Regions from separate parts of the Pseudoalteromonas sp. APC 3694 genome, predicted to be linked through region 2. Evidence: predicted binding sites of a transcription regulator. Region 2 holds the regulator's gene; the other holds the start of a gene.
What was found. The regulator sigma-54, encoded in region 2, starts transcription at its own class of promoters, with help from an activator protein. The targets are predictions, from matches to a motif close to GTTGGCACGNNNNTNGNNT.
Positions count from the first base shown of each region.

Region 1: the regulator sigma-54 is predicted to act here: its motif matches at 1,827-1,845, upstream of QMA00_RS07320 (BON domain-containing protein).

Region 1 covers NZ_JASDDE010000014.1:37,560-41,584, forward strand. The annotation lists gene QMA00_RS07300 (methyl-accepting chemotaxis protein) at 1-67, opposite strand, end outside; gene QMA00_RS07305 (hypothetical protein) at 84-383, opposite strand; tRNA gene QMA00_RS07310 (tRNA-Ile) at 644-720, opposite strand; gene QMA00_RS07315 (YqaE/Pmp3 family membrane protein) at 999-1,157, opposite strand; gene QMA00_RS07320 (BON domain-containing protein) at 1,222-1,791, opposite strand; gene QMA00_RS07325 (LiaF domain-containing protein) at 2,105-2,770, shown strand; partial or broken gene QMA00_RS07330 (VOC family protein) at 2,817-3,151, opposite strand; gene suhB (inositol-1-monophosphatase) at 3,388-4,025, shown strand, end outside.
Region 2 covers NZ_JASDDE010000056.1:14,056-18,080, forward strand. The annotation lists gene rapZ (RNase adapter RapZ) at 1-114, opposite strand, end outside; gene ptsN (PTS IIA-like nitrogen regulatory protein PtsN) at 134-586, opposite strand; gene hpf (ribosome hibernation promoting factor) at 591-878, opposite strand; gene QMA00_RS15535 (RNA polymerase factor sigma-54) at 905-2,404, opposite strand; gene lptB (LPS export ABC transporter ATP-binding protein) at 2,786-3,511, opposite strand; gene lptA (lipopolysaccharide transport periplasmic protein LptA) at 3,508-4,025, opposite strand, start outside.

The DNA of each region.
Region 1 (4,025 bases), on a different contig from region 2:
CAGCCTCAATAGCCGCATTTAACGCCAATAAATTAGTTTGCTCGGAAATCCCTTTAATTACATCCAATACATGAGAGATTGATTTAATCTTTTATATGTTTGAGGTAATCAATAAATTTACCTCGGCTTTGCGCATCTTCATTATTATTCATCCATTGCTGCACAAATAAGTTTTGCGCTATTTCTTTGCCTACAACAATAGGTGTAGAAAGTTCCAGCTCTATTTGGCTTTTAACTTCACTAAGCGCAGTCGGTAAATCTACTTTTGCTAGTTTTTCTTCTGTATTTGAGCGAATACTATTGGAAAAGATGAGAGTAGATATTGCTAAAGGAGCAGCAACAGCCAGAATAAGGCTGAGGTATACTTTTCGTTTTAATAACATAGAACACCTAAGGAATAACTAAGCAGTATTTTATATACTGCACACAATTAACAGTAGCGACATTAAAGGGCATAAAGTAAAGATTTTTATAATAAAGCCCCATAACACTTTAATAGTAGATTCAACTGTGTTTATTACAATGTATTCAATAAAATTAATACAGAAATCAGTGCACTGGTGAAAAATACAATAGAAATAACAAAAGCGAATTTTATAAACTAAGAAAATGAGTTTTTATGTACTTGGAAAGCGTGTAAAAGTGGTGGCCCCTCCCAGACTCGAACTGGGGACCTAACGATTATGAGTCGTGTGCTCTAACCAACTGAGCTAAGGGGCCATCTTTGTATAACTGTAAGCAGTTAATTTTTTGAAGCGTTTAGCCACAGAGCGACTAAAGCGGGTTGCAGTATAAAAAGTTTTTAGGGGCTTGTCACTAGCAAAAAGCTTTATTTTAACAATCAAAGGGCTAACTGCTCAAATTGTAAGCTTTTAGATTTATTGATGGTGACGTTGAGGAAACGAACTCATTAAATAATAGTAGTCTGAGTAACTAATACACATACCTTACGATGACAATTAGCAACTCAGTATTAAATGTATTACTGCGATAGGGTGTTATTTTTTGGCGATAATATAAATCGCATGAATTAATCCAGGGAAATAGCCGAGTAAGGTTAGCAAAATATTTAACCAAAAATGCATCCCTAGTCCTACCTGTAAAAACACACCCAGTGGTGGTAATAAAATAGAAAAAATAATTCTAATGATATCCATAATTTAATCCTTATAATGTTAGCAAAGCAAAAAGCCCAGCAGGGCTGGGCTTTAGTATAGTGTATTATTCTGCAATAACAGTTAATTCATCCACTACCTTGCGAACATCTTCAGCGTTTTTAGCAATTTCCATCGCTAATTGCTTTTCAGCATCAGACTCAACTGTACCTTTTAGAGTTACCACACCATTATCGGTATCAACATCAATGTCTGTACCACCTACTTCAGAATCAAATAAGTAACGTGTTGTAATCACTGTAGTGATTTTAGCATCTGTTAAATCACTTTCAGTGTCGTTACCCATCATTTTAGAATCATGCTTCTTCATGTCGGTGTTTTTTACCACAGTTAGACTGTTTTCAACGTCAGTTACACCATCTAGGCTTAGCACGAGTTCTTCAGCAAGCTCTTTATCTAATTCGCTGTTTACTTTACCTGTTAGCATTACCTTGCCGTTTTTTACGTCCGTGTTGATATCAAAGTTATTTAGATTGGTGTTCATAAGCAATACTGTTTCTGCTTTCCCATCAATCCAAGCATCTTTGCTTTCGTTTTCCCAACTGCTTGCCTGAGCGCCCATTGCGGTTGTTCCTAATACTAGGGCTGCAATCATAGACTTATTAAATGTTTTCATAATCGTTCTCCTTTTGATTAAAGACACTTAAGCTAATGCGAGCATCGGGCCAACATTTTTTAACCTTTAATTTCAATAGGTTACTTTAAAATAGTAGATATTGGCTTAAACCTACTAAGTAAACATTTACAGACTATTGCGTAAAAGTTTCTCGAATAGCGAAACTTACTAAATAATTGTATATTTGGTTAATCTGTCGTTAATATAATAAAGAATCAAAAACCAAAAATCATAAACCACTGAATTTAAACAATTTAGTATTTGGTATAAGGCTTGCTTTGAAATAACCAGCAACCATAAAAGGATAATTTAAATGTCTGTTAAAATTGAAGACCGCCCTATTGAGCAAGTTCGTGAGCAAGTGATTGATCAGCTCATTTATAACTACAGCCATGGTGTTATTTCTGTAGAAGCATTTGAAAGGCGCTTAGACGACGCCATGGCAGCGAGTGACAATAAAGCACTTATGGATCTCGTTGAAGATTTAACCTTAAATACTGACCAGCAATATAAGGCGCAAAAGCACTCTCAATTTGCACCTAATTATAGCGCGCAGCATGAGACTGATGAAGAGCCACTTACATTAAGAAGCATTCTTGGTTCGAGTGAACGAAGCGGCCAATGGGTAGTTCCTCAAAACATTTACATAGAAAACTACATGGGGTCAGTCAATCTTGATTTTACGGATGCTATTTTTACCCACCAACATGTCACTATTCACGTTAATTGTTATTTTGGCAGCGAAGAAATATATGTACCAGAGCACGTTAATGTAGTTTCTAAAATGTTTTGTATTTTAGGCAGTTTTGAAAATAAAACAGTGTCACTAAATAAGCGCCAAGGGCCAACGATTCACATTGAAGGAAAAACTGTTTTAGGCTCTGTGGAAGTTAAAGTTAAACGCACTATTAAAGAAAAATTTATTAACTTTGCAAATGATCTAAAAACTCAACTTGGTATGAATGGTAAACATTATTAAATATGCTAAACATTGAATGAAGCCATAATAGTTGGCTTCATTCATATTATAAGTCGTTATTTCGTTCACTAGGTACATCACTCATGTACTCTACAAACTCAACCTCAAACCCTGCAGGGTCAATATAATAAAATTTTTTTCTAAATGGATTTACAGCACCTTCTTTACTTATTGCAAAGCCCGCATGTTTTAGGCGCGCTATTACTGCATTTAAGTTATTGGTTACATAGGCAAAGTGTGCCAAACCAACTTGATGTCCTGATAGGTCGCAGTTTCCCCTTCCCCCACACTTCTAATTGACCAATAGGGAAACGCTGCTTGGTAAAACTTAAGCATGGCGTTTATGTCACTAACAACTAAATTTACGTGTTCTAATTTCATAACTTTCTTCCTATTAATTGAATATAGAACATCATAAAACCTCAAGTTAACTTTAGGTAAAGCGCTAATTTACAAATTTATTGCCTGTTTTCGTTCCAATAAATATATTGAAAGATCATGCCTGTACAAAAAACACTCACAAGTATTTAGGCTTTATGGTTTACTTTATGGCAAAAACCGCTAAAATACGCCGGCTTAAATATATAAACGTTCTTTTACAACCCAAAGGTAATACCATGCATCCAATGTTAAACATTGCGGTTCGCGCTGCGCGTAACGCAGGCAAGCTTATTCTTCGTGCAAGTGAAGACTTATCAAAAGTTGAAGTGCAACAAAAAGGCACTAATGATTTAGTTACGAACATTGATAAAGAAGCCGAAGCCGTAATTCGTGACACTATTTTACGTTCTTACCCTGATCACTGCATCGTTGGTGAAGAGTTAGGCGAACACAAAGGTAAGGATGCTGATTACCAATGGATTGTTGACCCACTTGATGGCACAACTAACTTCATCAAGGGTATCCCTCATTTCGCAGTATCTATTGCACTTAAAGTTAAAGGTCGTTTAGACCAAGCCGTAATTTACGATCCAATTCGAGGCGAACTTTTCACCGCTTCTCGTGGTCAAGGCGCACAGTTAAATAGCAAACGTTTACGTGTATCTAAAACGGTTGAACTTGCAGGTTCTATTCTTGCAACAGGTTTCCCTTTCAAACAAAAACACCACTTAGATGCCTATTCTGAAGCGTTTAAAGCATTATTCGTACATACCGCTGATATTCGTCGAGCAGGTTCTGCAGCACTTGATATGGCGTATGTTGCAGCGGGTCGTGTTGATGGTTTCTTTGAAATTGGTTTAAAACCGTGGGATAC
Region 2 (4,025 bases):
TGGTAATAAATTAAGAGGAATATTGTCTACACAATAATAACCTAAGTCTTCCACAACGCGTAACGCCACAGATTTACCTGAGCCTGAACGACCGCTTATAATTATTAATTCCATTTATCACCTTTCTTTATTACTACGATTGACTGACGATAACCTGATACAGTTCGCTATCCGATTTGGCGGCGCGTAACTGTTTACAAAATTCTTTATCATTGAGCTTATCAGCAATCGTGGCTAGCGTCTTCAAATGCTGCTGATTATCGCCATCGGGAACAATTAACGCGACAAAAATGTCAACCGGCCGGTTATCAATCGCATCAAAATTAATAGCTGTTTCGCTCACTAAAATCAAAGCTAGGGGCTCTTGAGCACCGCTCATGCGACCATGTGGAATAGCAATGCCTCGACCAATGCCTGTGCTTCCAAGCTTTTCTCTTGCAGTTAATGCATTAAGAATATCTTGTTGTGTTAAATAGGGCAGTTTATTGTGAGCCAATTCACTGATAAATTCTAAAATTCTTTTTTTACTATTAAAAAGGACCGCAGCTTTACTGCAGTCCTGACAGATAAGTGAGCTTAGTTTCATAGTGTTAGTGTCGAGCAAGTTTCTCTTTGTGTTTAATTACTTGACGATCTAGCTTGTCAATGAGCGAGTCTATAGCGGCATACATATCTTGATGCTCAGTAGAAGCAAAAATCTCAGCGCCACTAACATGAACGGTTGCTTCAGCTTTTTGGTTTAGTTTTTCTACATCGAGAATAACGTGCACATTCGTTATGTGATCAGTGTGCCTCTGTAACTTCGAAAATTTGCTATTTACGTAGTCTCTAAGCGAGTCGGTAATATCTACATGGCGACCAGTTAAATTCAGTTGCATAAACATTTTCCTCTTTGTTGTACGCCTTAAATCAAACTTTTACGTTGATTAGACGGGGGAATAGCTAGAGATTCGCGATATTTTGCAATGGTTCTCCTCGCTACTTTAATTCCTTGCTCTGCCAATATATCTGCAATTTTACTATCACTCAATGGTTTAGCTGAGTTTTCTGCAGCGATTAATTTTTTAATTAATGCACGTATTGCTGTTGATGAACATTCGCCACCATTTTCAGTACTTACATGGCTTGAAAAGAAATATTTAAGCTCAAAAATGCCACGTGGTGTATGCATGTATTTTTGCGTAGTAACACGCGATATAGTCGACTCATGCATTTCCACCATTTCAGCCACATCGTTAAGCACCATAGGCTTCATAGCCTCAGGGCCGTGTTCAAAAAAGGCCTGTTGCTGCTGCACAATACAGTTGGTTACTTTAAGTAGCGTGTCATTTCTACTTTCTAAGCTTTTTATAAACCATTTAGCCTCTTGTAAGTGCGAGCGAATAAACTGGCTATCACCACTTGATTTAACCGTACGCGACATAGCTGCATATTGGCTATTTACTCTGATCTTAGGCATGCTATCTGGATTTAATTCAACTACCCAACGACCTTTAACTTTTTTAACCGACACATCAGGAATAACGTATTCAGACTCTTCTCTAACAATAGTGTCTGCCGGTTTTGGGCTGAGCGTATGAATCAACGTCATGATTTCTTTTAGCTCATCTTCTTTAAGCTTTGTTTTTTTCATCAACGTGCGATAGTCACGTGCAGCAAGTAAATCAATATGATCGGTTAAGATCATTTTTGTTTCGTTTAAAAAAGGTGTGTCTTTATCAAATTGATTTAGCTGAATACACAAGCACTCTTGTAAACTACGCGCGGCTATTCCCACTGGATCAAATAGTTGAATACGCTTTAGTACCGCTTCTATTTCGTCAAGTTCAACTTCATCTTCGCCGTCGTTTTCTTGGTTAAAGCTTTCTAATATTTCTTCACAGCTAAGGGTTAGAATCCCTGAGTCGTCCACAGCTTCTACAATTGCAATAGCTATCGCTTCATCGGTAGGACTAAACGGCGTCAGTTGAAGTTGCCACATTAAATACTCATGCAGCGTTTCAGTCGAAGAGCCTTGATAAATAGATTCATCTTCTGGCATTGGACCCGATGAAGAGGCAGGCGCAGCGCTCATATATTCATCCCAAGTAACATCCATAGCCATATCATCGCTAATGGTGTCTTTGGTCATTGCTTCGCCGCTATCTTGCTCATACTCGCTAGGTTTATCGTCAGCTGAGGCACTTAGCGTTAAGTCATCGTTATCGGCTTTTTGTTCGTTTTTACCTGCAGTGTCTTCGCTGTAATCATGTTCTTCAACTTCAAGCAAGGGGTTGCTATCGAGCGCTTCTTGAATTTCTTGCTGGAGATCCAATGTACTGAGTTGCAATAAGCGAATTGCTTGTTGCAACTGTGGAGTCATTGTAAGTTGCTGGCCCATGCGCAGCTGTAATGATTGCCTCATGTATCTCTAACAATCCTTTTAAATTACGGTCTGTTGACCTTTACGGATTAAAATTTGTTCAAACTAGGGGCGGTTTAATTGCGGCGCGAGGTTTGTAACCTAGTGGGCTAAGTCAAAACCGAGCAAAGCTTCCGCGTCCTGCTCACGCTCCTTACCTACATCCATGTAGGCAACAAAGAGTAAATCGTCCCTAGGCAGAACCCGAAGGGCAGCGCCTGTTTGGCATTGATGCTGCGTTATCGCCTATTTATGGGGAATATCACACCACATAGACTCTGCCTTGCCTAAATACCAAACAAACTGCTGAAAATTCAACCTTGAAAGGTCAACAGACCTAAGTATAATTAATCTTAGCAGATGCTTAGTGTAATAACACACATATTAGAGCTTGAACTGCTCGCCCAAATAAACATCGCGTACTGTTTTATCGTTTAATACGTATTCAGGAGTGCCTGATGCAATTAACTCCCCATGAGAAACTATGTAGGCTTTTTCACAAACATCAAGTGTTTCGCGCACGTTATGGTCTGTAATAAGTACGCCAATGCCACGGTTTTTAAGATGCTCTATAATCTTTTTAATATCTAATACTGAGATAGGATCAACCCCCGCAAAGGGTTCGTCTAAAAGGATAAATTTAGGGTTTGCTGCTAACGCGCGAGCAATTTCAACGCGGCGACGTTCACCACCTGATAAGGCCATACCTTGGCTGTCGCGGATATGCTGAATGCTAAATTCATCAAGTAAATTATTTAAGGTATCTTCGCGTTGTTGTTTATTTAATTCTTTACGTGTTTCTAAGATAGCCATTAAGTTTTGATAAACAGTCAGCTTTCTAAAAATAGACGACTCTTGCGGTAGATAACCAATCCCTAAACGCGCTCGGCTGTGCATCGGTAATAAAGTAATATCTTTATCATCAATTGATATTTTGCCTTTATCACTAGGGACAAGGCCTACAATCATATAAAAAGTGGTGGTTTTACCTGCACCATTAGGGCCAAGTAACCCCACAATACTGCCAGCTTCAACCTCTAGGCCAACGTTTTTTACAACTTCACGACCTTTGTAGCTTTTAGCTAATAGCTCTGCTTTTAATGTGCTCATGGTTGGCCTTTATCATCTTCTTTTTTATTTTCAACAGGCACTAAAATAGTGTGTACACGGTCTGTTGAGTTTTCGTCTTTTTCTGCGCTAATTAACTGCTGCCCGATATCGTAAGTGATACTTTTAGCTGTTATTTTTTGACCTGCTTGAGCAATGCTTGCATCGCCGATTAAGGTTAAAAAACGCAGCGACACATCGTAACGCACTTCATTCGCACTGGCGCTCATTATGGTGCCATCGGCTTGTGTTTCTTCAAAATATGCAGGGCTGCCTGTGGCAATTAATAACTGTTTGTTATCGCCTAGGTCATCGCGTTTATGCACTTCTAAACGGTCAGCTGTGATACGGCGATTACCATGAATAATTTCAACATTTTTCTCAAAAATGCCTACGTTTTCTTTTAATTGACCTTCTTGCTTATCTGCACTAATTGAAATTTGATTAGCAGCGGGGGCTTCAGCAGGTTCAGCGCCATTACTGTTAAAAGCAATTAATAGTGAGGGAACAATTAAAA